DNA from 4 places in the Geodermatophilus sp. SYSU D00079 genome. Region 3 is predicted to be linked to each of the others. Evidence: predicted binding sites of a transcription regulator. Region 3 holds the regulator's gene; each other region holds the start of a gene.
What was found. Region 3 encodes LexA, which represses DNA repair genes until DNA is damaged. Its sites were predicted from a motif close to TCGAACANNTGTTCGA; they were not measured.
Positions count from the first base shown of each region.

Region 1: ACI79E_RS04690 (DUF222 domain-containing protein) is a predicted target of LexA. The motif match lies at 3,094-3,109, and genes of this name have one in related genera.
Region 2: ACI79E_RS10045 (DUF6504 family protein) is a predicted target of LexA. The motif match lies at 2,739-2,754, and genes of this name have one in related genera.
Region 4: ruvC (crossover junction endodeoxyribonuclease RuvC) is a predicted target of LexA. The motif match lies at 4,435-4,450, and genes of this name have one in related genera.

Region 1 covers NZ_JBJGZS010000003.1:203,773-211,051, reverse strand. Annotated here, with positions in the region: gene ACI79E_RS04710 (hypothetical protein) at 1-313, shown strand, start outside; gene ACI79E_RS04705 (hypothetical protein) at 734-1,147, opposite strand; gene ACI79E_RS04700 (SDR family NAD(P)-dependent oxidoreductase) at 1,256-2,026, shown strand; gene ACI79E_RS04695 (DNA-3-methyladenine glycosylase family protein) at 2,202-2,990, shown strand; gene ACI79E_RS04690 (DUF222 domain-containing protein) at 3,210-5,192, shown strand; gene ACI79E_RS04685 (SGNH/GDSL hydrolase family protein) at 5,433-6,998, shown strand; gene ACI79E_RS04680 (hypothetical protein) at 7,172-7,279, shown strand, end outside.
Region 2 covers NZ_JBJGZS010000009.1:87,698-94,976, forward strand. Annotated here, with positions in the region: gene ACI79E_RS10035 (DNA polymerase III subunit alpha) at 1-1,841, opposite strand, end outside; gene ACI79E_RS10040 (SAV_6107 family HEPN domain-containing protein) at 1,838-2,323, opposite strand; gene ACI79E_RS10045 (DUF6504 family protein) at 2,323-2,643, opposite strand; gene ACI79E_RS10050 (YbaK/EbsC family protein) at 2,870-3,382, shown strand; gene ACI79E_RS10055 (GNAT family N-acetyltransferase) at 3,379-3,966, shown strand; gene ACI79E_RS10060 (phytoene desaturase family protein) at 3,963-5,603, shown strand; gene ACI79E_RS10065 (carotenoid biosynthesis protein) at 5,600-6,400, shown strand; gene ACI79E_RS10070 (glycosyltransferase) at 6,397-7,279, shown strand, end outside.
Region 3 covers NZ_JBJGZS010000013.1:60,963-68,241, reverse strand. Annotated here, with positions in the region: gene hflX (GTPase HflX) at 1-239, shown strand, start outside; gene ACI79E_RS12710 (phosphatase PAP2 family protein) at 367-1,116, shown strand; gene ACI79E_RS12705 (hypothetical protein) at 1,157-2,146, shown strand; gene lexA (transcriptional repressor LexA) at 2,315-3,064, opposite strand; gene ACI79E_RS12695 (LysM peptidoglycan-binding domain-containing protein) at 3,671-3,967, shown strand; gene ACI79E_RS12690 (hypothetical protein) at 4,140-4,769, shown strand; gene nrdR (transcriptional regulator NrdR) at 5,183-5,740, shown strand; gene ACI79E_RS12680 (vitamin B12-dependent ribonucleotide reductase) at 5,837-7,279, shown strand, end outside.
Region 4 covers NZ_JBJGZS010000006.1:11,925-19,203, reverse strand. Annotated here, with positions in the region: gene secD (protein translocase subunit SecD) at 1-1,524, opposite strand, end outside; gene yajC (preprotein translocase subunit YajC) at 1,538-1,891, opposite strand; gene ruvB (Holliday junction branch migration DNA helicase RuvB) at 2,056-3,177, opposite strand; gene ruvA (Holliday junction branch migration protein RuvA) at 3,174-3,812, opposite strand; gene ruvC (crossover junction endodeoxyribonuclease RuvC) at 3,853-4,419, opposite strand; gene ACI79E_RS07460 (YebC/PmpR family DNA-binding transcriptional regulator) at 4,549-5,301, opposite strand; gene pdxT (pyridoxal 5'-phosphate synthase glutaminase subunit PdxT) at 5,298-5,960, opposite strand; gene ACI79E_RS07450 (heparan-alpha-glucosaminide N-acetyltransferase domain-containing protein) at 5,972-7,078, opposite strand; gene pdxS (pyridoxal 5'-phosphate synthase lyase subunit PdxS) at 7,119-7,279, opposite strand, start outside.

The DNA of each region.
Region 1 (7,279 bases), on a different contig from region 3:
CGCTTGGGCCCCTGTTGCCGCTGGGATGGACGACGAGGACCGGTACACCTACACGGCGAAGTCTGTGGACGCCAAGAAGGTCGCGGACCTCGACGCTGACAAGAAGTCCGACCCGATCTACTTCAAGGGTGGCGAGCAGCTCACCTACGTCGGCGGGGAACTGCTGCCCGCCTACAAGGGTGGCGAGTCGGTGATGGAGCACCTGAAGGGTGAGGTCATCCTCGACGAGGACGGCGACCCGACCTACGAGGGCACCGGCGAGCCGCTGCAGATCACCGGTGACGGCCTGGGTGTCCGTCGCAACTTCGGCTGATCCTCGACCCACGTCGCACTGAGCCTTCGGGCTGAGAGCGGCACCGCACCACCGCAGTAACCCGTCGGACCCCCGTCCGTGCCTCCGGGCACGGACGGGGGTTCCGCACATCCTTGCGGCGGGCGGGGGGTCGCCGTGTTCTTCCTTGCGCCCGACCGCCACATACGGACCCCCGCTCGGACCTGCCGGTCCGAGCGGGGGTTCGGACGTTTCCTGGGATGTGCGGTGTGCGATGTCTCACAGAGCGACATGTCGCGTGACGAAAGACGGGCGGTCGCTAGTTCGCCGACAGGGCATGTGTCCGGTTCGGGTGGCTTGACCCGCCGACGCGAAGAGGGCGGTCCCTTCAGGGGAACCGCCCTCTTTCTCGTCGGGGTGCCGCTGTCCCCCCGAGGCGGGGGCGTCAGCGCGGCGGCCGGCTCACTCCGCCGGCGTCCACGGGCCGTTCTGGGTGGGGCGCAGCATCGCGGCGTCCCGAGGGATGCGGTATGTGCCCTCGCCCGGGAGAGGATTGAACGAGCCGTCGGGCAGCAGCTGGCGGCCGTTGAGCACGGTGCCGACCGCCACGAGCACGTCCGCACCCTCCTTGACGCCGAGCTTGCCCTTCACCACGCCGCTGAGCCGCAGCTTCCCGCCGCGCGCGTGTACGTCGCCCTCGACGATTCCGCGGACCTCGGCCTGGCCGTCCAGTCGCACCTCGAGCGGGCCCTTGCAGGTGCCGTTCAGCTCGAACCGGCCGGTGACCACCGCACCACCGTGCACAGTTCCCTCGACCTTGACGGAACCCTTGACCTCGAGGGGCCCCTGGACGTCCCCGGTCAGCGTCTCGAACATGCCCTGCCTCTTCTCTCGGAGATACCCCTTCGCAGGGTACGGGGGTGCCCGTGCCCGCCCCGCCGCGCGGGCGGACCGTCGGCCCCGCGCACGGCTAGGGTCCGCAGCATGAAGAGCTTCGACGTCGCCGCCGTCGTGTCCGGAGGCGCCTCCGGCCTCGGCGAGGCCACCACCCGCGCCCTGGTCGCCCGCGGGGCGGCCGTTACGATCCTCGACATCCAGGAGGACCGCGGGAAGGAGCTGGCCGCCGAGCTCGGCGGGCACACCACCTTCGTCCGCACCGACGTCACCGACCCCGCGTCGGTGGAGGCGGCCGTCGCCGAGGCCACCGGCAAGGACCGGCCGCTGCGGATCGCGGTCAACTGCGCCGGCATCGGCACGGCGCAGCGCACCGTCGGCAAGGGGAACGTGCCGCACGACTTCGACCCGTTCGTCCGCACCGTGATGGTCAACCTGGTCGGCACGTTCAACGTGCTGCGCCTGGCCGCCGCCGCGATGGCCGCCACCGAGCCGGGGGAGGACGGAGAGCGCGGCGTCGTGGTGAACACCGCCTCCATCGCGGCCTACGACGGGCAGATCGGGCAGATCGCGTACTCGGCGTCCAAGGGCGGCATCGTCGGCATGACACTGCCGGCGGCGCGCGACCTCTCCGGCGTCGGCGTCCGGGTGTGCACCATCGCCCCCGGCCTGGTCGACACCCCGCTGCTCGGCAGCCTGCCCGAGGAGGCCCGTCAGAGCCTGTCGGCGGGCATACCCTTCCCCAAGCGCCTGGGCCGCCCGTCGGACTTCGCCGAGCTGGCCCTGGACATCGTCGAGCACGGCTACCTGAACGGCGAGGTCATCCGGATGGACGGCGCGCTCCGGATGGCGCCGCGCTGACAGTCCGTCCCTCTTCCCCGGGGAGCACCACCTGAGCACGACCCTCGAGGCGCCGGTCTTCACCGACGTCTGGCGGCCGGACTGGCCGCTGGACCTCCGCCGGACCCTCTTCCCGCACCAGCGCAGCGCCGGCGACCCGACGCTGCGGCACGTCGACGGCGCGACCTGGCGCACCGTGAGCACCGTCGACGGGCCGGCCACCGTCCGCATCGTCGTGTGCGCCGGGGAGGTGCGGGTGACCGCGTGGGGCCCCGGCGCCGAGCGCGCCGGGGCCGCGGTGCCCGGCTGGCTCGGCGCCGACGACCGGCCGGATGAGTTGGATCCCGGCGGGCACCCGCTGGTCACCCGGCTGCACCGCACCACGCCCTGGCTGCGGCTGAGCCGCACCGGTCGCACCTGGGACGCCCTCGTCCCCGCCGTCCTGGAGCAGAAGGTCACCGTCGTCGAGGCGCACCGGGTGTGGCGGGCACTGATCCGGCTGGCCGGTGAGCCCGCCCCCGGCCCTGCGCCCGAGGGGATGAAGGTCATCCCGACCCCGCGGCGGGTCCTGGAGGTCACCGACTGGGAGTGGCACCGCTGCGGCCTCGACGGCGCCCGCCGCCGCGCCCTGCGCGCCGTCGCCGGCGTCGCCTCCCGGCTGGAGCCGGAGGTGGCGGTCGACTGCGCCGACCTGCAGCGTCGCCTCAAGTCGGTGCCGGGCATCGGCGTCTGGACGGCGGCGGAGGTGGTGCAGCGGGTGTTCGGCTGCCCCGACACCGTGAGCTACGGCGACTACCACCTGAAGAACCAGGTCGGCTTCGCGCTGACCGGCGCCGCCCGCACCGACGACGACGCGATGATGGCCCTGCTCGAGCCGTGGCGCGGCCAGCGCCAGCGGGTGGTGCGGCTGCTGCTGGCCGGCGGCGTCGCGCGCGCCCCGCGGTTCGGTCCGCGCAACGCGCCGACCAACTACCGGCGGTTGTGAGACGCGGGAGGCCTCTCGATCCTGCCGCCCCGACTCCCGTGATGGGTGCTCCACGCGGCTGAGCTGCAGTTCTCTGTCCACAGGCGTTGTGGCACGTGTCGATTCGAACATATGATCGAAACCGTGGAGCTTGCGGCGGACCGGGTCGAGTCGGGCGGATCGCCCGGCGCTGCCCTCCGCGTGCCAGCGGTCGGTTGGGCGTCGGGGCCGTTGGGTGCGGTGCAGGCGGCGGACCGGGAGATCGGGCGGCAGACCGCGGTGCGTGCCCGGGCGGTGGCGGAGTTCGCCGCGTCGCGGCCGGCGTGCGTCGATCGCCAGCAGGGTGAGCCCGGCGCGATGAGCGCCGAGCGGTGGGCCGCGCGACCCGAGGTGCTACGGGCGGTGAGCGAGTGGGCGGCGCCGGAGCTGTCGCTGGCGCTGGGCATCACCGCGGCGGCGGCCGAGGAGCTGCTGGAGCGGTCGCTGACGCTGGTGCACCGGCTGCCGGCGACCCTGGCCGCCCTGGAGACCGGCGTCCTGCACACGGGCCACCTGTGGCACCTGCTGGACAAGGTCGCGCCGATCGCCGACGAGCGGTTGCGGGCGGAGGTGGAGGGCGAGCTGCTGGCCTGGATGGGCGGCCGGTCGGTGACCACCCCGGCGCAGCTGGGCGCCAAGGCCCGCCGGGTGGTGCTCCAGCGCGATGCCCGCGCGGCCGCCCGGCGGCTGGCGGCGGCGTTGCGCGAGCGCGGGATCAGCCTGCGCCCGGAGCGGACCGAGGGGATGGCGGCGCTAACCGTGGTCTGCACGATGCCCGAGGCGCAGGCGCTGTACCGGGCGCTGGGTGCCTGCGCCGACGCCCTGGATCCCGATCCCGGGGACGGGCGGAGTCGCGGGCAGAGGATGGTCGACTGCCTGCTGGACCTGGTGCTGCGTCCCGGCGAGAGCGACCTGCCGCCGGTGCAGGTCCTGCTCACCGTGGTCGCCTCGATCGGCACGCTGCTCGGCGGTGACACCCCCGGCGAGGTCGACGGCCAGGTCGTCCCGGCGGAGATGGTCCGCCAACTGCTGCGCGCCGTCGCCGGTCAGCGCTCCCCGGCGGCCGCCTCGGCGGGCACCTCCACCCGCGCGGTGACCGCCGCTGACTCCCTCGGCGCAGGCCCACGCGACGCCACGGTCGACGCGGCGGAGCTCCCGTGGCAGCAGGCCGAGCAGGAGGAACTCGAGCGCTGGTGGGCCGAACTCGAGCGGCGCGTCCTCGGCGAGGAGGTCCACAGCGAACCCGAGCCACGACCCGACCGGCCCGACGGCGGTCAACCGGACCGCAGCAGCGAGGCGGCCGCAGACGAGCAGCGGACCGGCGCCGACGCCGCAGCCGACTGGTCCTCCTCCGGCGGGCTCGGCGCTCCGGCCGGCACCGATGGGTGTGCGGACGGGGTTCCGCCGCCCGATCCCGCCCCTGATCCGGATCCGGCCACCTCGGCACCACCGGAGCGGGTCGAGTGGTGGGCGGCGGCCGACCGCGCGGTCGACGACGCCGGTGCCGCGCTGCACACCGCCCAGCAGGCGCTGGGTCGTGCACGGCGGATGGTGGGCACCGCCCGCGCCGCCGACAGCGCCGACGAGACCGCCTGGACCGCGAGCCCCGCCGGCGCGGTCTCCGCCGCGCCCGACGCGCTCGCCGCCCTGGGCGCCGCGACCGAGACCGCCCGCGACGAGCTGACCGGACTGCTCGCGGCCACCGCCGGCGGCGGGCTGGCCGACCGGCCGCGCATCGCCCTGACCGACGCCCTCACCGGTGCGCTGGTGGCGCTCACCGATGCACCCGGCCTGCGCCGCGCGGCGCACTGCGGCACCCCGCCCTGCCGCCGCCGCCCGCAGGGTTGCAGCCACGACCTCACCGGCCGGCCCGGCCTGCGTGCCCCAGGCCCGGCCGCCGGCTACCGGCCCGGCGCCGCCCTCGACCGGTTCGTCCGCGCCCGCGATCGCCGCTGCCGCTTCCCCGGCTGCCGCCGCCGCGTCCCGCGGAGCGGCGAGCTCGACCACTCCCGCCCCTGGCCCGCCGGCCCCACCAGCGCGGCCAACCTGGTCGGCTACTGCACCATCCACCACCGCGGCAAGCACCAGGCCCCCGGCTGGAGGCACCACCTCACCGACGACGGCACCCTCACCGTCACCACCCCCGCCGGCCTCACCGCAGTCAGCACCCCGCCCCCGTACTGAGCGCGGGGCGGGTCGTCCGCCCGCCATCGGGACTCGGTCGTGTCGGCGCCGTGTCGCGAGGCGTCCGTGCCACCATGGCCGAGCCCGGCAGCGGGTCGTCGGACGTGTCCCCGCCGTTCGGGCACGTGGCGCCGTGCCGGATGGGTGGGCCCCGCTGCGGGCCCATGACGCGTCCAGGGCCGGCACGACCACCTGCCGCCGGTGCGACCGGAACGGTGGAACCACGGGGAGAACGGCGAGATGGACGCGACAGCGCGCGGGTGCGGTTCCCCGCGCCCGGGCGGCACGCTGCGGCGGCTGGGCACGCTGACCGTCGTCCTGGCCGTCGGCGTTGGTGGGGCCGGCGTCCCGGCGGCGTCCGCCCAGGGCGACCCCGTCGGCGGGGCGGGCAACCACTACTTCCTCTCCGGCGCCGGCAACACCTCCGGCGTCGCGGTCGAGCAGTACTGGTTCGGCGACCCGGGCGACGAGGTGTACCTCGGCGACTTCGTCCGTCCCGACGGCTCCTTCGGCGCCGACGGCCGCGACGACGCGATGGTCCGGCGGGGCAACACCTTCACCATCCGCGGGCAGGGCGGCCGCAGCTTCGCCTACGGGAACCCCGGCGACACCGTGCTCGTGGGCGACTGGGACGGCGACGGCACCGACACCCTCGCCGTCCGGCGCGGCAACGTCTTCCACGTCAAGAACGACGTGACCACCGGCGTCGCCGACTCCGTCTTCGCCTACGGCGACCCCGGGGACACCGTCCTGGTGGGCAACTGGGACGGCGACACCAGCGCCGCCGACGCCCTGCGCCCGGTCACCACCGACACGCTCATGGTGCGGCGCGGGAACCACTACTTCGTCAAGAACAGCACGACCACCGGCGTCGCCGACTACGACTTCTGGTTCGGTGAGCCCGGCGACGCCGTCCTGGTGGGGGACTGGGCCACGTCGCCCGCGTACGGCGTGCCGGGGGAGTCCGGCGACCACGCCGACGCGCTGGCCGTCCGCCGCGGCAACGCCTACTTCCTCTCCGAGGAGGTCTGGACGGCGGAGGCGCGACGCGGCGGCCACGCGCTGCGCACCAGGTCGACGTTCCACTTCGGCAACCCCACCGACACCGCCTTCACCGCGCAGCTGGAGCGGACCGTCGGGGCCGACGGGCAGCCGCTGACCCTGTACGGCGACGGGCTCGGCGTCCGCCGCAACGACGTCGTGGGCGGCGTGGACCGGCCCGCTCCGCCGGCACCCGCCCCAGCCGGTCCGCCCGTGCGCACCTACGTCGCGGTCGGCGACTCGATCACCGCCGGGCTCGGGCCGCACGACTCCCTCGGTGTCCCCGGCCCCCACGGCTGGGTGCGCGGGGAGACCGCCGGCCGCCTCCAGCTCGCCGGCGGGTGGGCCGTGCCCGGCGCGACCGCGGGCGACATGCGGGCCCACGTCACCCGCACCCCGGCCGACGTCCTCGTGCTCCTGGCCGGCACCAACGACCTGCTCCGCGGCATCCCGTGGGAGGTCACCGCGGACGACCTGCGGGCCGTCGCCGCCACCGTCGGCACCCGTGAGGTCCTGCTCGTCGGCATCGTCCCGATCACCGAGTTCCCGGCGCAGCGCGCGCTGCTCAACTCCCGGCTCGCCGCGCTCGCCAGCGACATGGGGTGGCGCTACGTCGACCCCTGGACGCCGGTCGCCCACGGGGACGCCTGGGCGCCCTGGGCCACCCCCGACAACCTGCACCCCACCCCCGAGGCCGCGGTCACGGCCGGGCGGATCATCGCCGACAGGGCGTGGCAGGCCGCGGCGCAGCGATCCGGACGGTGATCAGCCGTCGGGACGCCCCAGTCGTCACAGGAGTCCCGACCTCGCCACTGAGTCGCGTGTCCTCACGCTCTGTCCTGATCTGAGTTCATAACGTCCCGGTATCGAAGGCCGCCACCGGTCGCTCGACGGCCGACCGGCCGGAGGGTGGGCGGCCGGACCCCGGGAGTACCTCCGTGTCACGCGCCGCGCTCCGCTCGACCCTGGCCCTCGCCGCGGTCGGAGGCCTGTCCACCCTCGGTCTGATGGACGCCGCGGTCGCCGGCGCCGCCGGCATCTGCGCG
Region 2 (7,279 bases), on a different contig from region 3:
CCGAGCAGGTCGAGCTTGAGCAGCCCCAGTTCCTCGACGTCGTCCTTGTCGAACTGGCTCATCGGGTAGCCGAGGTAGCTGTTCTCCACCGGGGTGCGGTCGAGGAGCGTGGCGTCGGAGAGCAGCACCCCGCACGGGTGCAGGGCGATGTGCCGGGGCAGGCCGTCGAGCCGGGCGACGAGGTCGAACAGCAGGTCGAGGTCCCCGGACCCGCCGGCCCGCCGCGACCCGAGCCGGCTGGCCCGCAGCTCCGGGAGGTCCTTGAGCGCGGCGTGCACCTGGTTGGCCCGGATGTGCGGGAAGGCCTTGGCGACGGCGTCGATCTCCGCCGGGGGCAGCCCCAGCGCGGCGCCGACGTCCCGGATGGCGTGCCGCACCCGGTAGGTGTCCATCATCGAGATGCAGCTGACCCGGTGGGCCCCGAAGCGGTCGATGACCGCGTCGTAGACCTCCATCCGGCGCGCGGACTCCACGTCGATGTCGATGTCGGGCAGCTGGTGGCGCAACGGGGAGAGGAAGCGCTCCATCAGCAGGCCGTAGCGGATCGGGTCGACGTCGGAGATGCCGAGCAGGTAGGTGACCAGGCTGCCGGCCCCCGACCCGCGCGCCGCCGCGCGGACCCGCAAGCTCGTGATGAGGTCGACCACGTCGGCGACGGTGAGGAAGTAGGACGGGTAGCCGAGGGCGTCGATGACCCCCAGCTCCTCCTCCAGCCGCACGCGCACCCGTTCGGTCAGGGCCATCCCGCGCCGGCCCAGCCCGGCCTCGCAGCGGGCCCTCAGCACCTGTGACGGGCTCATCCCCTGCTCGGCCGGGGTGGTGACCACGTCGAGCTCGGGGTAGCGGACGGTGCCGATGCCGAGGTCGGCCCGGACGTCGACGGCGCACTGCTCGGCCAGCCGGGCGGTGCGCTCCAGCAACCGCAGCACCGCGTCGCGGTCGGGGCCGACGAGCTCCTCGGCGACCTCGGCCATCTCCTTGCCCGACTTCAGGTGGCCCTCGGCCGTGCGCCGGTCGACGTGCCGGGTGTCGAGCGGGACCAGCCGTCGCGCGGCGTCGAGGACGTCGGCAGTGGGCGCGTCGAGGGCGTCGACGTAGCGGACCGCGTTGGTGAGCACCACCGGCACCCCCTCGGCGGCGGCGAAGCGCATCAGCGCCCGGGCCCGGGCCCGGTCGCCCCGGCCGCGGTGGTGCACCACCTCCAGCACCAGGGACCCGGCGCCGAAGACCGCGCGCCAGGCCGCCAGCCGCGCGGCGGCGACGTCGGCCCGGCCGGCCGCCAGTGCCCGCCCCACCGGTGAGTCCGGGCCCAGCAGCGCGACCAGCCCCGTGGCGTGCTCGGCGGCCAGCGCCAGCGAGCTCACCGGCTCCCCGCGCGTGCCACGCAGGTGGGTGGCGCTGGTGAGCCGGCACAGCGAGCGCCAGCCGGCGCCGTCCCGGGCGAGGAAGGTGACCCGCGGCAGCCGCGGGTCGACGCTGGCCCCGCCGCGGGCCGGCACGCGGCGCCCGGAGCCGGCGCGCCCGGCCGGTGCCTCCGGCCGGCGTGCGCGGGTCAGCCCGGGTGGGTGCCCCTCACCGAGGGCCGGCGCCAGCGCGGGTGGCACGGTCGAGTCGACCGACGGGACCACCGCCAGGTCCACCCCGAAGACCGGGCGCACGTCGGCCGCCCGGCAGGCGAGAGCGAACTTCACCGCGCCGTAGAGCCCGTCCCGGTCGGTCAGCGCCAGGGCGCGCATGCCGTGCTCGGCGGCCCGGTTCACCAGGTCGGCCGGGTGGTTGGCCCCGTACTGCATGGAGTAGCCCGAGGCGACGTGGAGGTGGACGAAGGGGTCGGCGCTCACCTCCGGCGACGGTGCTCGGAGCCGCCGACCACCCGGGGGCGCGCCCGACGGGGCGACTCGGGCTCGGGCGTGCTGCCCAGGCTGCTCTCGACCACGGCGAGGAAGGCGCGGACGTCGCGGACGAGGTCGTCGGCCTCGCGCTCGGTGACCGCCCGGGACAGCCCGGCCTCCGCGGCGGCGCGCTTGGCGGCGCCGGCGGCGAAGAAGGTGGCCCACTCCCCCAGCTCCGGGGCGACCTGACCGAGCAGCACCCAGGCGCTGCGCGGGCGGCGGCGGCCGCCCTCCGGACGGGTGCGGGCGGCCAGCACCGCGGCGGCGGCGCGGAGCGCACCCAGGTGGGCGGTGGCGTAGCGCTGCCGTGCGTCGGTGCTCGCTGCCGCCTCCGCCAGCGCCCGGGTGGCCTGGCCGAGCAACTGGACGGCGGCCGGGGGCAGCGCCGGGGGCAGGGGCAGCTGGTCGGCCATGACGCGGGCGGCGCCCATCAGTCGTGCACCCGCACGAGCGACCACCGGTTGGCCGTCGGGTCCCAGGACAGGTCGAAGACCCCGGCGAAGCTCATCCGGGACCGCCCGGCCCGGACCGCCTCCAGCCGCCACACCTCGCGGGTGGCGACCAGCTCGGCGGAGGCGCCACCGGCCACCCCGGCGTCCCACCAGGGCGCGGTCTCGACCCACGAGTCCAGCAGCTCCCCCACGACGTACCGCGACTGCCCGCGCCAGAACTGTGCCGGGCCGAGCGGCCCCCGCTCCACCTGCACCTCCTCGCCGACCCGACCGCCGACCCCACCCAGCACCCGGCTCATGACTGACTCCCCACCGCTCTGCGCCGCCCGGCCGGCCCCGGCCCACCGCACCGGGTGGGGAAGGACCCAGGTGCGGTGGGAGGCCGGCTCGTCGTTCGAACGCGTGTTCGAACGACGACGAGTAGACCCGACACCGCCGACGGCGTCAAGCGGTACGCGCGGGCATGGGGGGACGCCGCAGCTCGCGCGGCGGCGGGCGGTCCGCGCCAATGGCAGGATCGACTCCATGAGCCGACCCGAGCACCCGCGGGTGGCCGCCATCGCCCGGCTCCTCGCCGAGTCGGGCGCGGCCGGGCAGGTGCGCGAGCTGGCCGACAGTGCCCGCACCGCCGCCGCGGCCGCCGCGCAGCTCGGCGTCCCGGTCGGTGCGATCGCCAACAGCGTGGTCTTCGACGTCGACGGCACGCCGCTGCTCGTGCTCACCAGCGGCGCCCACCGGGTCGACGTCACCCAGGTCGCCGCACTGCTCGGGGTCCCCGGCATGCGGCCGGGCTCACCCGAGTTCGTCCGCCGGCACACCGGGCAGCCGATCGGCGGCGTCGCCCCGATCGGCCACCCCGAGCCGATCGGCACGCTGGTCGACATCGAGCTGGCCCGTCACGAGCGGGTCTGGGCCGCGGCCGGTCACCCGCACGCGGTCTTCCCCACCACCTACGAGGAGCTGCTCCGCCTGACCTGTGGCACGGCCGCCGAGGTCGGCAACGGCCCCGTCGCCCCGGTGGAGGTGGTCTCCCCGTGACGGGCACGACCCCAGCCGCCCGGGTCACCGAGCTGCCCACCACGTGGCTGCGCGACCACATGCACGACGCCCTGGCCATCTACGGCGCGGCCATGGGGTACTCGCCGTCGGTCGTGGCCGGCCGGTACGGCTACGCCATCCAGCACACCGAGCGGGCCGGGTTCCGGGCCGTGGGCGCCTTCGTCGCGACCCCCGAGGGCGAGCAGCTGGTCGGGTTCGGCTACGGCTACCTGGTGGCCCCCGGGCAGTGGTGGCACGACCAGGTGCGCGCGGCACTGGACCGACGGACGGCGAAGCGGTGGCTGCCCGGCGCCTTCGAGGTCTGCGAGCTGCACGTCCACCCCGACCACCAGAGCCGCGGGCTGGGCCGCCGGCTGCTGCACGCCCTGCTGGCCGACCTGCCCTACCCGGCGGCGCTGCTGTCGACCCCGGACAACGACACCAAGGCCTTCCGGCTGTACCACGCCGACGGCTTCGTCGACCTGGCCCGCAACCACCACTTCCCCGGCGACTCGCGGCCCTTCGCCATCCTCGGCGCCCGCCTCCCGCTGCCCTCCCCGGCGCCCCGCTCCGACCGCGCGTGAGGGGCGACGCCACCGTCGACGCCGTCGTCGTCGGCGCCGGGCACAACGGGCTGGTCGCCGCCTGCTACCTGGCCCGTGCCGGGCTGGCCGTGGAGGTGGTCGAGTCCGACGAGGTGCTCGGCGGGGCGGTCTCCACGGTCGAGCGGTGGCCCGGCGTCCGCGTCGACCGCGGCTCGAGCGCGCACGTGATCATCCGGCAGAGCGGCATCGTCGAGGAGCTCGACCTGGCCGCGCACGGGCTGCGTTACCTCGACTGCGACCCCTGGGGATTCGCCCCCGCCCCCTGCCCCGGCGCCCCGGGTCCCGACGGCCGGCCCCTCGTCCTCTCCGTGGACCTCGACGCCACCTGCGCCTCGATCGCGGCTGCGTGCGGCGCCGCCGACGCCGCCGCCTACCGGCGCTTCGTCGAGGTCTGGGCGCCCCGCAGCCGCGCGGTGGTCGCCTCCTTCGGCCGCCGGCCCACCGCCGCCGGGCTGCTCCGGTCCTTCTGGCCGCTGGGCGCCCCGGCCGACGGGCGGCCGCGCACGCCCGGCGGCGACCTCGCCGTCGACTTCCTCGGGTCCGGCGACGCGCTGCTGGACCGCTGGTTCACCAGCGAGCGGCTCAAGGCGGCCCTGGCCTGGTTCGGCGCGCAGTCCGGTCCCCCGGTGTCCGAGCCGGGCACCGCGGCGATGGTCGCCTGGGCGACCCTGCTGCACGACGTCCCGCCCGGGCACCCGGTCGGCGGCTCCGGCGGCCTGACCGCCGCCCTGCGCCGCCGGCTGGAGGCCGACGGCGGGCGGGTCACCCTCGGCGACGGCGCCGCCGGGCTCCTGGTCGACGACGGCCGGGTGGCCGGCGTGCGCACGACGTCGGGACGGCGGATCGCCGCACCCGTGGTCGTGGCCGCCTGCCACGTGCTGGCCACCCGCGACCTGGCCGGCGACCACGCCCCACCCGCCCTGGCCGAGGCCGACCCGCCGCTGGGCAACGGCTTCGGGCTGGTCCTGCGCGCCCTCACCGACTCCCCGCCGGTCTACCCGGGGGTGCCGCAGGAGCTGGCGCAGGGCGGGTTGCAGCTGCTGTGCACCGACCGCGCGCAGCTGGCCGCCGCGCACGGCGACTGGCGGGCCGGCCGGCTGCCACGGGAACCGGTGCCCCTGGCCATGTGCTTCTCCGCCACCGACGACACCCTGGCCCCACCCGGGCAGCACGTGGTCACCGTGTGGGGGCAGTGGTACCCGTACGCGCCGGCCGACGGCGCGGACTGGGACGCCCTCGCCGAGTCCGAGGCGCAGCGCCTCGTCGCGGCCGTCGACCGGTACGCGCCCGGCTTCGCGGCGTCGGTACAGCGGCTGTACGTCCAGACCCCCGTGCTGCTGGAACGGGAACTGTCCCTGCTGCGTGGCAACGTCATGCACGTGGAGATGGGGCTGGCCAGCATGTTCGCCTTCCGGCCGACGCCGGCGCTGGGCGGCTACCGGGTCCCGGGCCTGCCCGGCCTCTACCTGGCCGGTGCCTCCACCCACCCCGGCGGCGGGGTGTCGGGCAACTCGGGGCGGACGGCGGCCGGTGTCGTCCTGGCCGACCGGCGGCTGCCCGCCCGGGTGCGGGCGGCGGCCGGGCGGGCGGCCCGCCGGGCGCGGAGCCGGAGATGACCCTGGCGGTGCCGCGGTCGGCCGGCGTGGCGGGGCTCGTGCCCTGGGCGCTGGCCGGGCTCGTGGTGCTGGTCGCCGTCTCCTACCCGCTCACCGACGGCGGCGCCCGGAACGCGGTCAGCTGGACCATCGTGCTGCTCGGCGCCGCGCTGTCGGTCGGTCACGCCGGGCTCAGCCGGGGTGCCCGCGCCGGCGCCGGCGTCCTGCTGGTCACCGCGGCGACGGCCGTGGCCTTCGAGGCCGTCGGGCTGGCCACCGGCGTCCCGTACGGGCAGTACGCCTACAGCGACGACCTGGGGCCCACGCTGTTCGGCGTCCCGTTCCTGGTGCCGCTGGCGTGGCTCATGATGGCCTGGCCGAGCTGGCTGCTCGCCGCCCGGCTGACCCGCGGGGCGCGCCCGTCCCGCCGCCGCCCGGCGCGGGTCGCCGTCGCCGCGGCGGTCTTCGCCGCCTGGGACGTCGTCCTCGACCCCCAGATGGTGCAGGCCGGCTACTGGACGTGGGCGCACCCGCAGCCGTCGCTGCCGGGCATCGACACGGTGCCGCTGACCAACCTCGCCGGCTGGCTGCTGGCCGGGCTGGTCCTGATGACGCTGCTGGACCGGCTGGTCACCGGCACCTCCCCCCGCATCGGCGACGGTGCTCCGCTGCTCGCCCTGGCCTGGATGACCCTCGGGGGTGCACTCGCGCACGCCGGCTGGCTGGACCTCCCCGGCTCGGCGGCGTGGGGCGTCGTCCTCGCCGTCCCCGTGCTCGTCGCGCTGGCGGTCCAGGCCCGCCGGTCCCCGCGCCGGTGAGCGGCCGGCTGCTGCGGGTCCTGTCGGGGGCGGCGGTCGCCGGCGCCCTGCACACCGTGGTCAACGCCGCGCTGCTGCGCCGGCCCCCGGAGCACCCGCCGCCGGTGCGCCGGCCGGTGACGGTGGTGCTGCCGGTGCGGGACGAGGCGGCGCAGGTCGGCGGCTGCCTGGCCGCGGTGCTGGCGCAGCAGGCGGTCCCCGACCTGCGGGTGGTGGTCGTCGACGACGGCTCCACCGACGGCACCGCGGCGGTGGTCCGGGCGGTCGGCGACCCGCGGGTGCGGCTGGTGTCCGCGCCGGAGCCACCCCCGGGCTGGCTGGGCAAGCCGCACGCCTGCGCCGTCGGCGCGGGCACGGCGGACACGGGCACGGGTGACACCGGGGACGGCGTCCTGGTGTTCGTCGACGCCGACGTCCGGCTCTTCCCGGACGCCGTGGCCGGTGCGGTGGCGCTGCTGGACCGGCACCGGCTGGACCTCGTCTCCCCGTGGCCCCGGCCGGTGACCGGCACGCTCGCCGAGCGGCTGGTGCAGCCCCTCGGGCCGTGGCTGTGGATGACGACGCTGCCGGTGCGGCTGGCCGAGCGCTCCTCCCGGCCGTCGCTGACTGCGGCCAACGGGCAGTTCCTCGTCGTGACGCGGGCCGGTTACGTGGCGGCCGGCGGGCACGGCGCGGTGCGCGGCGAGGTGATCGAGGACGTCGCCCTGGCGCGCGCGGTGAAGCGGACCGGCGGCCGCGCGGTGCCGGTCGACGGGTCACGGCTGGCCGCGTGCCGGATGTACGCGGGCTGGCGCGAGCTGCGCGCCGGGTACGCCAAGTCCCTGTGGGCCTCGGTCGGCGGATCGCCGGCGGCGAGCGTCGCGGTCGCCGCCGCGCTGA
Region 3 (7,279 bases):
CGGCGCGCACCGGCGAGGGGATCGAGCAGCTCCGGGAGATCGTCGCCGCCCGGTTGCCGCACCCCGACGTCGAGGTCGACGTGCTCGTCCCGTACGACCGCGGCGACCTGGTCGCGCGGGTGCACCGGGACGGCGAGGTCCTCAGCGAGCAGCACGAGGACGGGGGCACCCGCCTGACCGCGCGGGTGGACGGCGCCCTCTCCGCCGCCCTCGAGGAGTTCAGCGCGCCGGTCGCCTGACCGTCGCCCACCCCGTGGCACCGGCCGCCCGGCCGGTGCCACGGGCGTGTCCGGGGCCCCTCGGCCGGCGCGCCTCGCCCGGTCGGGCGAGGTCACGAACACGTCACGGGCCGGTACCGTGAGGCGCGTGACCAGCGGCGCGGTACAGCGGCGGCCCGGGGCCGAGCTGTCCGGGGACGGCGCCCGGCCCGCGCCGCACCCGCGCGTCGTCGCGCCCGGGCGCCCACCGTGGTGGCTGCTCACCACCGCCCTGCTCGTGACCGTGGGCGTGACCGTGGACCTGCTCAGCCGCGGCACGCTGGAGCGGATGGACCTGCGGGTCTCCGAGGTGGTCAGCGCCTGGGACCTCAAGGACTCCGCCGCCTACTGGCCGGTGTGGGCGGTGACCCAGCTCGGTGGGCGCGGCTTCATCCTCATCGTCCTCGCCGTCCTCGTCGGCCACCTCGTCTGGCGCCGGCGCACCGTCGTCCCGCTGTTGCGCGTGCTGGTCGCACTCGCCCTGCTGACCGTCGTGGTCTACGGGTTCAAGTACGGCACCGGCCGCACCGCGCCGGCCTACCCCGGGTCGTTCTTCTACCGGGACGGCGCGTCCTACCCCTCCGGGCACGTGGCCAACGCCGTCCTCATGTGGGGCGTGGCCCGCTGGCAGGCCGTCGAGTTCCGGCTCGCCCCCGCCGTCCAGCGCACGTTCCGGCTGCTCAGCGTCGCGGGCCCCGTGGCGACCGGGGTGGCCATGGTGTCGCTGGACTTCCACTGGGTCACCGACGCCGTCGTGGGTGCGTCGGTCGGCATCCTGCTGTTGGGCGTGGTTCACGGGCTGGACGCAGTCGTGCTGTCACGCTGGGTGGGTGCCCGAGCTGGCCGGCCGTCCGCGTAGCGGTGCCGTAGGGCGACGTCCGGCGGGGGCCGCCCTCGCGGTGGCGCTCGTCCTCGGTACCGCCCTGCCGGCGTCCGCCGAGGACGCGGCGCAGTCCGGCCCGTCGACGCAGTGCCAGATCACCGACCCCCGCCTGCCCGAGTTGTCCGGGCTGGTCGTGGTCGGTGACCGGATGCTGGCGATCAACGACGGCGGCCAGCAGATCGACGTGTTCGTCCTGGACGCCACCTGCCGGGTGCTCACGGTGCGCAGCGCGCCGGTGGACCCCTACGACCCCGAGGACCTCGCCGTCGGCGCGGACGGCACGGTGTGGCTGGCCGACACCGGGGACAACGAGGGCACCCGCGACACGGTGGCGCTGCTCGCGCTGCGGCCCGACGGCAGCACGGGGCTCTACCGGCTGGCCCATCCCGACGGCCCGCGGGACGTCGAGGCGCTCCTGCTGGCACCCGACGGCACGCCCCACCTCGTCTCCAAGGAGGTCCTGGGGGCCAGCAAGGTCTACCGACCGGTGACCGCGCTGGTCGAGTCGGGGACGGTGGCGCTCACCGAGGTGGCCGGGGTGGAGTTCACGCTCACCGGCACCACCGGTGGGCCGGTCGGTCGCGCCGGGCAGCTCATGGTCACCGGAGGAGCGGTGTCGGCCGACGGGAGCCGGGTGGCGCTGCGCACCTACACCGACGCCTACGTGTGGCCGCTGTCGGGTTCGGACGTCGCCGGGGCCCTGGAGGGGGAGCCGGTGCGCATGGCGCTGCCCGACGCGCCCCAGGGGGAGGCGATCAGCTTCACCGCCGACGGCAGCGGCGTCGTCGTCGCGGGCGAGGGTGTGCCGACCGACGTCACGGTCGTCCCGATCCCCGAGGGGAGCGCCTCCGCCGGTCCGGCTGCGGCATCGGCGTCGGACGGCGGCTTGCCGGGGCTGCTGACCACGTCGGACGGAGGCATCCCGCTGGTCCCGGCCGCGGTGGTCGCCGCGCTGGTCGCCACGGCCCTCGTGTGGGTGGGCGGGAGACTGCGCCGCCGCACCTGACCCATTCCCGGCGGGTGGGCCGGCGTGCACGGCACCCGTCGATCGGGTCGACCGCGGGCGCCGGTCGGGGCCGCGAGGACGGTGGCCCGGACCCCGGCTGCCCGGGTGGGACGCGGGTGCCGGTCCGCCGGGACCGTCAGGCTCCGGCAGACCGGTCCGAGCCGGGCGTCACACGCGGCGCAGCACCGTGACGACGCGGCCGAGGATGGTGGCGTCGTCGCCGGGGATGGGCTCGTAGGCCGGGTTGTGCGGCAGCAGCCACACGTGCCCGTCGCGGCGCTTGTAGGTCTTCACCGTCGCCTCCCCGTCGAGCATCGCGGCGACGATCTCGCCGTTCTCGGCGGTCGGCTGCTGACGCACGACGACCCAGTCGCCGTCGCAGATGGCGGCCTCGACCATCGAGTCGCCGGCGACCTTGAGCATGAACAGCGTGCCCTCGCCGACCAGTTCGCGGGGGAGGGGGAAGACGTCCTCGACCGCCTGCTCGGCCAGGACGGGACCACCGGCGGCGATCCGCCCGACCAGCGGCACGTACGTCGGGGCCGGGGTCTCGTCGGAGCCGGTCGCGGCCGGCTGCGGGGCCTCTCCGGAGGTGTCGCCGGGGAGGCGGACGTCGAGGGCCCGCGGCCGGTTCGGGTCACGGCGCAGCCAGCCCTTCTTCTGCAGCACCGTCAGCTGGTGGGCGACGGAGGACGCGGAGGAGAGCCCGACCGCCTCACCGATCTCCCGCACCGAGGGCGGGTAGCCGCGGCGTTCGATCGAGTCGCGGATGACCTCCAGCACGCGCCGCTGACGCTGGGTGAGACCGTCGCCGGCCTCGCCCCGGTCGGGGAACGTGCGCACGGCTGCCGTCTCGGTGGTCGCGGGCCGGCCCGCCGCCCTCCGGCGGCTCCCCGACGCACCACTCTTCTCCGCCACCGTCGCCTCCTCGCCGGCTGCCCGCGCAGCGCGTCTCGTCCTTCCGGGCGACCGTAGCGCGCCGGACGCATCGGATCAAACACGTGTTCGAAGTGGCCGGTGGGTGCGGTGGCTTTCGTCGGAGCCATCCGGTAGACATCGCACAGACATCCGGGTCGAACACCTGTTCGATGGTCCGGATCAGTGAGAGGAGCGGTCGTGGCAGGCGTGCAGCAGGCGGTCCTGGAGTTCGACGACGCGGTGCAGGTGCCCTGGCGGCCCCGCCTCCGGGCGGTCCCCGCGCCGGGCGGGCACGGCTCGCCGCGCCCGCCGCACCGCTCCGCGGCCGGTCCCGCCCCGTCGCGAGCCGGGGCGGCTCGATCCGTGGCGGGCGCGGCGCGATCGGCGGGGCCGGTCCGGCCCGCGGCGGGTCCGGCCCGTCCGCCCGTGGTGCCGACTCGACCGGCCGTGGTGCCGACTCGACCGGCCCCGGCCGGTGGGGGGCGCTCCGGCGCGGCGGGCGGCGTCCGTCCGGGCGCGCGGCCGACGCGGCCCGTGCCCGGCCGTGGGGCCTCGTCGGCACCTGGCCGTCCGGCACGGGGTGGCTGTGGCCCGGCGGGCCGGCCGGTGCGCCCCGGGGTGCGGCTGACCCGCAGGGCCCGCCGCCTCTCGGTGGTCCTGGCGCTGGGGGTGGGGCTGGCCCTGGGCTCGTGGGTCGCCCCGCTGCTGGACGGGGGGTCCGGTGACCTCCGGCTGGTGGGCGAGCGCAGTGTCGTCGTGCAGCCGGGGCAGACCGTGTGGTCCATCGCCGGTGACGTGGCCGGGGGGGAGCAGGACGTGCGCGCCGTGGTCGACGCCATCGAGGAGCTGAACGGTCTCGACGGCGCCGTCGTCATCCCCGGCCAGGTGTTGCGGCTGCCCTGAGTGAGCGGCGCCGGGAGCCGGCCCGGGTGCGGTGCTGCCCAGGGTGGCCCGTCCACCTGCGGGGACGCTGCCGTGGGGCCAGGGAGCGACAAGACCCGCGGCCCATGTTCGTCAAGCTTGTGCGCCCGGTCGTTCACGGTCAGTGGTCGTCCGGCGACCTACGGTCTGGGGCGTGTCAGGGATGTCGGTCCGCCGGGAAGCGGTCTTCGCCGAGCAGTCGCCGGGTGTCGAGGTCCACGTGGACGGCGCCTGGCGGCCGGGGGTGATCCTGGGCTGGCGGCACGACTCCGGCGGCGCCTGCGAGGTCCGGGTGCGCGTCACCGTCGCCGGTTCGGTCCGGGAGTCGTGGACCGACCTGGCCGACCTGCGCCTCCCCGAGGCGGTCGCGCCGGCCGCCACCTCGCGCCCGGAGCCCACCGTCGCCGCCGCGTCGCCGACGGTGTCCTGGACGCGCGCCGCCGCCCGCGAGCGGCTGGTCGCCGGCCTCCGGCCCGCCGGTGACGGTGCCGTCGCGACCGGTGCCGAGCCGCCGCGTCGGCGGCGGCGGCACGGCGGCGACGTGACGGCCGAGCAGCCCGCGGTCCGCGCGGACGTGACCGGCCGGCACCGTGCTCCCGCCGTCACCGGCCGGCACCGCGCCGCCGACGAGAGGGGCGACGAGCCGGGGTCCCACCCGGGTGGCGGGACCGCGGCGATGCCGCTGCAGCGCGCCGAGGCCGACTGCCTGACCCGGCCCATGCGGCTGGGTGACCGGATCGCCCGCCCCCGCATCCCGCGGCCGGACGGCTCGATCCGCGCCTGACCCTCGTCGCCCTGTCGCCAGAGACGGGAGCGGTCGACCGGTACCGCGACCGACCGCGCGGCGACCCGCCATACACCCATTCCCTGCCACTGCGTGAGCGTCGCGCGGTGTGTCGCGGCGTGTCCCGGTGACGGCTGGGACAGGAGGACGCTGCTGGTCACGCGCGAGCCGGACCGGAACACGCGGGGCGTGTCCCGGCTTGCACATCTAGTGGGGGTGGTCCTAGGGTTCCCCTACATCTAGTAGTTGCACGGATGTAAGCCCGTCCACAGACCGGTCCTCAGGTTCTCCCCGCGGCGTCCACCGGATGTCCCCAGGAGGGTCCACAGCCGGTCCGGGGAGGCGTGGTGGCCGCCCGTGCCGCGGTTCGTCGGCGGGGCGGGTGAGAGCCGCGCCGGAGAGGGGGAGGAGCGGTGCGCTGCCCCTTCTGTCACAACGCCGACAGCCGGGTCATCGACTCGCGCGAGGCCGACGAGGGCGCGACCACCCGTCGTCGGCGGTCGTGCCCGGCCTGCGGCCGGCGGTTCACGACGGTCGAGGAAGCCGTCCTCGCCGTGGTGAAGCGCAGCGGCGTGAGCGAGCCGTTCAACCGCACGAAGGTCATCGCCGGCGTCCGTCGGGCCTGTCAGGGCCGACCGGTCGACGAGGACCAGCTCCAGAAGCTCGCCCAGCAGGTGGAGGACGCCATCCGGGCCACCGGGGCCGCGGAGGTGCCCAGCAACGAGGTGGGCCTGGCGATCCTGCGACCGCTGCGCGAGCTCGACGAGGTCGCGTACCTGCGGTTCGCCAGCGTCTACCGCGCCTTCACCTCGCTCGAGGACTTCGAGAAGGAGATCACCGAGCTGCGGGCCCGGCACATCGCCGCCGGCACCCTGCCGCTCCCTGGGATGCAGAACGACCCGCCGGTCGTCCGCCGGCGGGGTGCGGGGCGGGCCCAGGCCGCCCCCGACGGCAGCGTCGCCGGCACCTGAGAACTGTCAGCACCACCCGTTAGAACAGAGTGCGGCTCTCTTCCCCAGCCGCCGCGACTGCCCACGAACCAGGGCCCACAACACAGGGAGAGCTCCGTGACCGAGACCGAGGACCGCTTGTCGGGCCGCACGCGTCGCGCCGCCAAGGCGCCGACCAGGGGGAAGGGCCTGAAGGTCAAGCGGGTCTTCACCACCGCCGGTGTGCACCCGTACGACGAGGTGACCTGGGAGCGCCGGGACGTCGTCATGACGAACTGGCGGGACGGCTCGATCAACTTCGAGCAGCGCGGCGTGGAGTTCCCCGCCGAGTGGAGCATCAACGCCACCAACATCGTCACGACGAAGTACTTCCGCGGTGCCGTGGGCACGCCCCAGCGGGAGAGCAGCCTGCGCCAGCTCATCGACCGGGTGGTGCTCACCTACGGCCAGGCCGGCCGGGAGCACGGCTACTTCGCCACCGAGGGCGACGCGGAGATCTTCGAGCACGAGCTGACCTGGATGCTGCTGCACCAGTACTTCAGCTTCAACTCGCCGGTCTGGTTCAACGTCGGCACCAGTGCGCCGCAGCAGGTCAGCGCGTGCTTCATCCTCGCCGTCGACGACACGATGGACTCGATCCTCAACTGGTACCGGGAGGAGGGGCTGATCTTCAAGGGCGGCTCCGGCGCCGGGCTGAACCTCTCCCGCATCCGCTCCTCCAAGGAGCTGCTGTCCTCCGGCGGCACCGCCTCGGGCCCGGTCTCCTTCATGCGCGGCGCCGACGCCTCCGCCGGCACCATCAAGTCCGGCGGCGCCACCCGGCGTGCGGCGAAGATGGTCGTCCTCGACATCGACCACCCCGACATCGAGGAGTTCATCGAGACCAAGGCGCGCGAGGAGGACAAGATCCGCGCGCTGCGCGACGCCGGGTACGACATGGACCTCGGCGGCAAGGACATCACCAGCGTCCAGTACCAGAACGCGAACAACTCCGTCCGGGTCTCCGACGAGTTCATGCGTGCGGTGGAGGACGGCACCGACTTCGGCCTGCGGGCCCGCCTCGACGGCACGGTCATCGAGACCGTCGACGCCAAGTCGCTGTTCCGCAAGGTCACCCAGGCCGCCTGGGAGTGCGCCGACCCGGGCATCCAGTACGACGACACGATCAACGACTGGCACACCAACCCCGAGACCGGGCGGATCAACGCGTCCAACCCCTGCTCGGAGTACATGAGCCTGGACAACAGCTCGTGCAACCTGGCGTCGCTGAACCTCATGAAGTTCCTCAAGGACGACGGCACGTTCGACGCGAAGACCTTCGTGAAGGCCGTCGAGCTGGTCATCACCGCGATGGACATCTCGATCTGCTTCGCCGACTTCCCGACCGACCCGATCGGTGAGACCACCCGCGCCTACCGCCAGCTGGGCATCGGCTACGCCAACCTCGGCGCCCTGCTGATGGCCACCGGCCACGCGTACGACTCGCGCGGCGGCCAGACGCTGGCCGCGGCGATCACCTCGCTGATGACCGGCACCGCCTACCGCCGCTCGGCGGAGCTG
Region 4 (7,279 bases), on a different contig from region 3:
GCTCCGGAAGCGGGCCAGCACCGCCATCAGCGGGTGGGTGAAGAGGAAGACGACGACGAGGTCGAGCACCGTGGACATGCCCAGGGTGAACGCGAAGCCCTTCACGTCGCCGATGGCCAGGACGTAGAGGATCGCGGCGGCCAGGAAGCTCACCGCGTCGGCCGACAGGATCGTGCGGCGGGCCCGCACCCAGGCGCGGGGCACCGCCGAGCGCAGCGTGCGGCCCTCCCGGATCTCGTCCTTGAGGCGTTCGAAGTAGACGACGAACGAGTCCGCGGTGATGCCGATCGACACGATGAACCCGGCGATCCCGGCCAGGCTGAGCGTGAACCCGATCTGCCGGCCCAGCAGGACCAGCACCCCGTAGACCACGACCGCCGACAGCACCAGGCTGGCGATCATGACCAGGCCCAGCAGCCGGTAGTAGAGCAGCGCGTAGACGAAGACCAGCGCGATGCCGATCGCCCCGGCGATGAGGCCGGCGCGCAGCTGCTCGGCGCCGAGCTCGGTGGAGATCGACTGGGCGGTGGCCTGCTCGAAGGTGAGCGGCAGCGCGCCGTAGCGCAGCTGGTTGGCCAGCTGCTCGGCGCTGGTCTGGTCGAACTGACCGGTGATCGTCGTCTGGCCGTTGATGGCGCCCTGGATGGTCGGGGCGGAGACGACCCGGCCGTCGAGGGTGAAGGCGACGTTCTTGCCGACGTTGGCCGCGGTGTAGGTCGCCCAGGTCTCCTGGCCGGTCGCGTTGAAGTCCAGCAGGACGACCCACTCGCCGGTGGCGGACTGGGTGCCGGCGCTGGCGTCGACGATGTCGGTGCCCTCGAGGATGGCCGGCCCCAGCAGGTACTTGGTGGTGCCGTCCTCGGAGCAGGCCGCGACGTGGTCCTCGGAGCGGTCGACCGCGCCGGTCGTCTCCCCGTCGCAGGTGAGGGTGGCGTAGGCCGCCTGCGCCTGTTCCTGCGTGATCGGCGGCGCGTCGGGGTCCAGCGCCGGATCCTCGACGGCGTCGCTGGGGGCGGCGTCGGTCGTCGGGACGGCGGGGTCCGCCGCGGCGTCGGTCGGGGCCGCAGCGTCGGTCGGGGTGGCCGCGTCGGACGGTGCCGCGCCGTCGGTCGGCTCGGCCGCGTCGGCGCCCTCCTCCGCCGGGGTCACGGGCTCCGGACCGGCGAGGACCGGGCGGAACCGCAGCTGCGCGGTCTGGCCCAGCTCGCGGGCCTGGTCGCCGTCGTCCCCGGGGACGGAGATGACGATGTTCGCGTCGCCCTCGGTGACCACCTCGGCCTCGGCGACACCGAGGCCGTTGACCCGCTGCTCGATGATCTGGCGGGCCAGCTCGAGGTCCTCGGGGTCGGGCGCCTGCCCGTCGGGGGTGCGCGCGGTGAGGGTGACCGTCGTGCCGCCGCGCAGGTCCAGCCCGAGCTGGGGGGTGCGGGTGTCGCCGGTGAAGAAGACCAGGCCGTAGAGGACGGCCACGATCAGGAGGAAGGCGCCGAAGTACCGGCGCGCGGGGAGCTGGCGTTGGGCCACGGGGCGCTCCGGCCTAGTGGGCGCGGCCGGCCGGGCCGCCGTCGGCCGGGCCGGTCGCCTCGTCCCCGGGCAGGGCGGGGCCGTCGGTGGCGGTCGGGTCGGCGACGGCCGGCTTGCGGACCTCGAGGACCGCCTGCCGGGCGAAGGTGACGACCACGCCGGGCGCGATCTCCAGGTCCACGGTGGTGTCCCCGAGGCCCGCGACCGTGCCGTGCAGACCGGCGGTGGTCATCACCGGCGTGCCCGGGGTCAGCGACTCCTGCATCGCCTGGGCCTGTGCCTGCATCCGCTTGCGCTGCCGGGCCGGCAGGACGATGAGCAGGACGAAGGCCAGGGCCAGGAGGACGAGCGGGAAGTACTGCTCCACGACTGATGTGCCTCTCTACCGCGCGGTGCGGGCGCGGTGGGTGCGGTCCGGGACGGAACCGCTCGGGTGCGTCGGTCTGCGGGGCACGCAGACCTCCGGGCGCGGCGACCGGGCGGGACGCGCGCGGCCGCGGCCGGACGGGTTGCGCGCCAGCGCTCCGCAGTCTAGGCGTCGAAGAGGGTCTCTGACGACGGCTCGGGGGCCTGTGGGTCTGCTGTGACGCGCCCGAGCGGGACACCACCCCGCGGCACCGGCTGGCCCAGGTGCTGCCAGGCGGCCTCGGTGGCCACCCGACCGCGCGGTGTGCGGGCGAGCAGGCCCGCGCGGACCAGGAACGGCTCGCACACCTCCTCGACGGTGTGCGGCTCCTCACCCACCGCGACCGCCAGCGTGGCGACGCCGACCGGGCCGCCGCCGAAGCGCATGACCAGCGCCTCGAGCACGGCGCGGTCGAGCCGGTCCAGACCCAGGTGGTCGACGTCGTACAGGGCCAGCGCGGCCTCGGCGACCTCGCGGGTCACCCGGCCGTCGGCCCGGACCTCGGCGAAGTCGCGCACCCGGCGCAGCAGCCGGTTGGCGATCCGCGGCGTGCCACGGGAGCGCCCGGCGATCTCCGCCGACCCCTCCTCGGTCAGCTCGACACCGAGCAGGGAGGCGCTGCGGGCCAGCACCTGCTGCAGCTCGGCCGGCTCGTAGAACTCCATCTGCCCGACGAACCCGAACCGGTCGCGCAGGGGGCCGGTGAGCAGGCCGGCGCGGGTGGTGGCCCCGACGAGCGTGAACGGGTTGATCTCCAGCGGGATGGCGGTCGCGCCGGGCCCCTTGCCGACGACGACGTCGACCCGGAAGTCCTCCATCGCCATGTAGAGCAGTTCCTCGGCCGGCCGGGCGATGCGGTGGATCTCGTCGATGAACAGCACGTCGCCGGGACCGAGGTTGGACAGCATGGCGGCCAGGTCGCCGGAGCGCTCGATCGCCGGACCGCTGGTGATCTTCACCGCCGTGCCGAGCTCCGAGCCGATGATCAGCGCGAGGCTGGTCTTGCCGAGCCCGGGGGGCCCGGACAGCAGCACGTGGTCCGGCGGCCGGCCGCGCCGCTTGGCACCCTCCAGGACGAGGTCGAGCTGGCGGGCCACCTTGGGCTGGCCGATGAAGTCGGCCAGGGAGTGCGGCCGCAGCGCGGACTCGACGACGCGTTCCTCGTCACCGGCCTCGGCCGTCACCGGGTCGTAGCGGCCGGCCCCCGCGTCGGCCGCCGGGAGCGACCGGTCGAACGGCCCGCTCACGGCCGGCCCAGCATCCGCAGCGCCTGCCGCAGCAGGACGGCGACCTCCACCGACCCGGTGGCCACGACCTGCTCATCGGCGATCGGCGCCAGCGCGGCGACGGCGCCGTCGGCCTCCTTGCTCGTCCAGCCCAGCCCCACCAGGGCCGAGGCGAGCTGGTCCCGCCACGGGGCCACCGGGGTGACCGCGGGCAACCCGGCGGCCGCCGGCCCGTCCAGCTGGGTGTCGGTCGTGGTGGCACCGAGCCGGTCGCGGAGCTCGAGGATCAGCCGCTCGGCGCCCTTCTTGCCGATGCCGGGCACCTGCATGAGGGCCTTGACGTCGGCCATCGAGACCGCCCGGCGGACCTCGCGCGGCGGGTGGATCGCCAGCACCGCCTGGGCCAGCCGCGGGCCCACGCCGTTGGCGGTCTGCAGCAGCTCGAACAGCTGGCGCTCGTCGTCGTCGGCGAAGCCGTAGAGCGTGAGGGAGTCCTCGCGGACGACCAGGCTGGTCGACAGCCGGGCGCTCTCCCCCACCTGCAGCCGGGCGATCGTCCCCGGCGTGCACTGCACCGCCAGGCCGATGCCACCGACCTCGACCACGGCGCCGTCGGGCGAGACGGCCGCGACCCGGCCGCTCACACTCGCGATCACTGCGTTCCTCCCGTCGTGCCCGGTCCGCTCCCCGGGCCGCTCACCGCGACACGCCCGTCCACCGCGGCAACGTCCTGGACCGGACCGGGGCGCCGATGCCGCCGGCCAGCGCCGCCACCCGCAGCCGCTGCTGCGCCGGGCCCCGCCACACGTGGCAGACGGCCAGGGCCAGGGCGTCGGCGGCGTCGGCGGGCTTCGGCGCGGACGCGAGCCCCAGCACGCGGGTGACCATGAGGGTCACCTGCTCCTTGTCGGCGCGGCCGCTGCCCGAGATGGCGGCCTTGACCTCGCTCGGGGTGTGCCAGGCCACCGGGCGGTCGGCCTGGGCCGCGGCCAGCGCCGCGACACCCGCCGCCTGCGCGGTGCCCGTGGCGGTGCCCTTGTTGTTCTGGGTGAACACCCGCTCGATGGCCACGACGTCGGGCCGGTGCTCGCGCAGCAGTGCCGTCACCGCGGTGTGCAGCTCCAGCAGCCGCAGCTCCAGGTCCAGCTCCGCGGCGGTGCGGACCACGCCCACGCCGACCGCGACCGGCCGGGCGCCGGGCCGCCCGTCGACCACGCCCCACCCGCACCGGGTGAGGCCCGGGTCGATCCCGAGCACCCGCATGGCGCCCCCCTTCGGCCGAACTGGTGTTCGACCGAGGTTAACCGCCGCCGCCGACGGATCAGGGAGGACACGCCTCCCCGCCCGTCCGCGGGCCCACCCCGGGCGCGCGGGGTGCGCGGGAGGGTGCCCTCAGCCGACCCGCTCGAGGACCTCGTCGGACACGTCGTAGTTGGCGTAGACGTTCTGCACGTCGTCGCAGTCCTCGAGGGCGTCGATGAGGCGGAACACCTTGCCGGCCGCCTCCTCGTCGAGCTCGACGGTCACGCTGGGCACGAACCCGGCCTCGGCGGAGTCGTAGTCGATGCCGGCGTCCTGCAGCGCAGTGCGCACGGCGACCAGGTCGCCCGGCTCGCACACGACCTCGAACGAGTCGCCCTGGTCGCGGACCTCCTCGGCCCCGGCGTCGAGCACGGCCATGAGCACGGTGTCCTCGTCGGCGGTGTCGGTCTTCGGCACCACCACGACGCCCTTGCGGGAGAAGAGGTAGGCGACCGACCCCGGGTCGGCCATCGACCCGCCGTTGCGGGTCATGGCCGTGCGCACCTCCATCGCCGACCGGTTCTTGTTGTCGGTGAGGCACTCGATGAGGACGGCGACACCGCCGGCGGCGTAGCCCTCGTAGGTGATGCCCTGGTAGTCGACGCCACCGGCCTCCAGGCCCGCGCCGCGCTTGACCGCCCGGTCGATGTTGTCGTTGGGCACCGAGCTCTTCTTCGCCTTCTGGATGGCGTCGAACAGCGTCGGGTTGCCGGCGGGGTCACCGCCCCCGGTGCGGGCGGCCACCTCGATGTTCTTGATGAGCTTGGCGAACAGCTTGCCGCGCTTGGCGTCGATGCCCGCCTTCTTGTGCTTCGTCGTCGCCCACTTGGAATGGCCGCTCACGGCTCGGTACCCCTCTCGTACCCGGCGGAGACGCCGGCCCTCTGGTCCAGGTGACGGCGGACGATGTCGACGAACAGCGCGTGCACCCGGCGGTCCCCGGTCAGTTCGGGGTGGAAGCTGGTGGCCACCAGGTTCCCCTGGCGGACCGCGACGATCCTACCGTCGGCCCGGCCGCCGACGACCCGCCCGAGCACCTGCACCCCCGGTCCGGCCTGCTCCACCCACGGAGCCCGGATGAACACCGCGTGCACCGGCCCCCCGGCCAGGCCCTCGAGGGCCACCTCCGACTCGAAGGAGTCCACCTGCCGGCCGAAGGCGTTGCGCCGGACGGTGACGTCGAGCCCGCCGACGGTCACCTGACCGGGCGGGGCGTCGAGCAGCCGGTCGGCGAGCAGGACCATCCCCGCGCAGGAGCCGTAGGCCGGCAGCCCGCCGGCGAGGGCGGTGCGCAGCGGCCCCAGCAGCCCGAACCGGTCGGCCAGCCTGCCGATCGTCGTGGACTCGCCGCCGGGGAGGACCACGCCGTCGACGCCGGCCAGCTCCTCGGGACGGCGCACGGTCACCGCCGTCGCGCCCAGCGCCCGTGCCGCCGCCAGGTGCTCCCGGACGTCGCCCTGCAGGGCCAGCACGCCGATGAGCGGAACGCGGGTCTCGGGCACGACTGCCCAGGCTACGGCCCGGCTGCCCGCGTCGAGCTCCAGGTCAGCAGCCGCTCCAGCGGACCCCGCCCGAGACGCAGCCGCCAGACCGTCGCGACGACCAGGGCGGTGACGGTGAAGCGCACCCACACGTCCCAGCCCGGCCGGACGGGCAGGTCCAGCAGCCAGATGGCGACCAGCTGCGCGGCGTAGACCGACAGGGCCAGCGACCCGACGGCGGCGACCGGCCAGGTCGGCCACGGGAGGAGGTCGGCGAGGACCAGGCACAGCCCGATGACCGCGACGGCGACCCCGGCGGCGCCCACCAACTCGAACGGCGTCCCGCTGTGCGGCCCGGCGCCGGCGAACCAGGCCGCCTCCCACGCCCCGTCCCGGCCGAAGCCCTGCTGCATGCCGGTGAGGGGGCGGCGCACGTCCACCCACGCCGTGCTCAGCCACCCGCCGCCGTAGCCGGCCACGGCGGCGGCGGCCCCGCCGGCCACCAGCGTGGCGCGCACCCGGGCCGAGCGCAGGTCGCTGCGGCCGACGGCGAGGCCGACGAGCACGAACGCCCACCAGATCAGCGCCGGGTAGGTCCCGGTGACGGTCAGGGCGGCCAGTGCCGAGCGCGAGCGGTCCTGGGCGGTGACCCACTGGCCGATCTCCAGCACGAGGAACGGCCCGGCCAGCGCGATCACACCGGCCAGGAGCAGCAGCCAGCGGCGGGCCCACCGGAGGAACGGCAGCGCCAGGACGAACAGCACCGCGTAGACGCCGAGGATGACGGCGACGAACGTGCCGAGGACCTCCAACACCCCGCCGATCGCGAACACCCAGGCCGCGCGGACGAGGATGCGCGTGCGGGCCCGGGCGAGCTCGCGGCCGGAGGCCGGGGTGACACCGCCGGACAGCAGCGCGATCGAGACCCCGGCCAGCGTGGCGAACAGCACCGAGGACCGGCCCTCCACCACCGCGGGCCACGTGGACGGCGACCAGCTCAGGTCCTCGATGGTCCCCAGGTGCGCGCCGAACATCCCGAGGACGGCGAGCCCGCGGGCCACGTCCAGCCCGGCGATGCGACCCGGGACCCGGCGCGTCCCCCCGGGCCGGTCGTCGACGCGCGGGGTCTCCAGGGCCACGGCGAGAGACTAGGACCCCGGGCGGGCGCCGGGGCCGCGCTCACCAGCCGCGGGTGGCGTACCGCCCCGACTCGGGCAGCGTGGCCACGTCGATGCCGACCATGGCCTCGCCCAGGCCGCGGGAGACCTTGGCGATGACGTCCGGGTCGTCGAAGAACGTGGTGGCCTGCACGATGGCCGCGGCCCGCTGCGCCGGGTCGC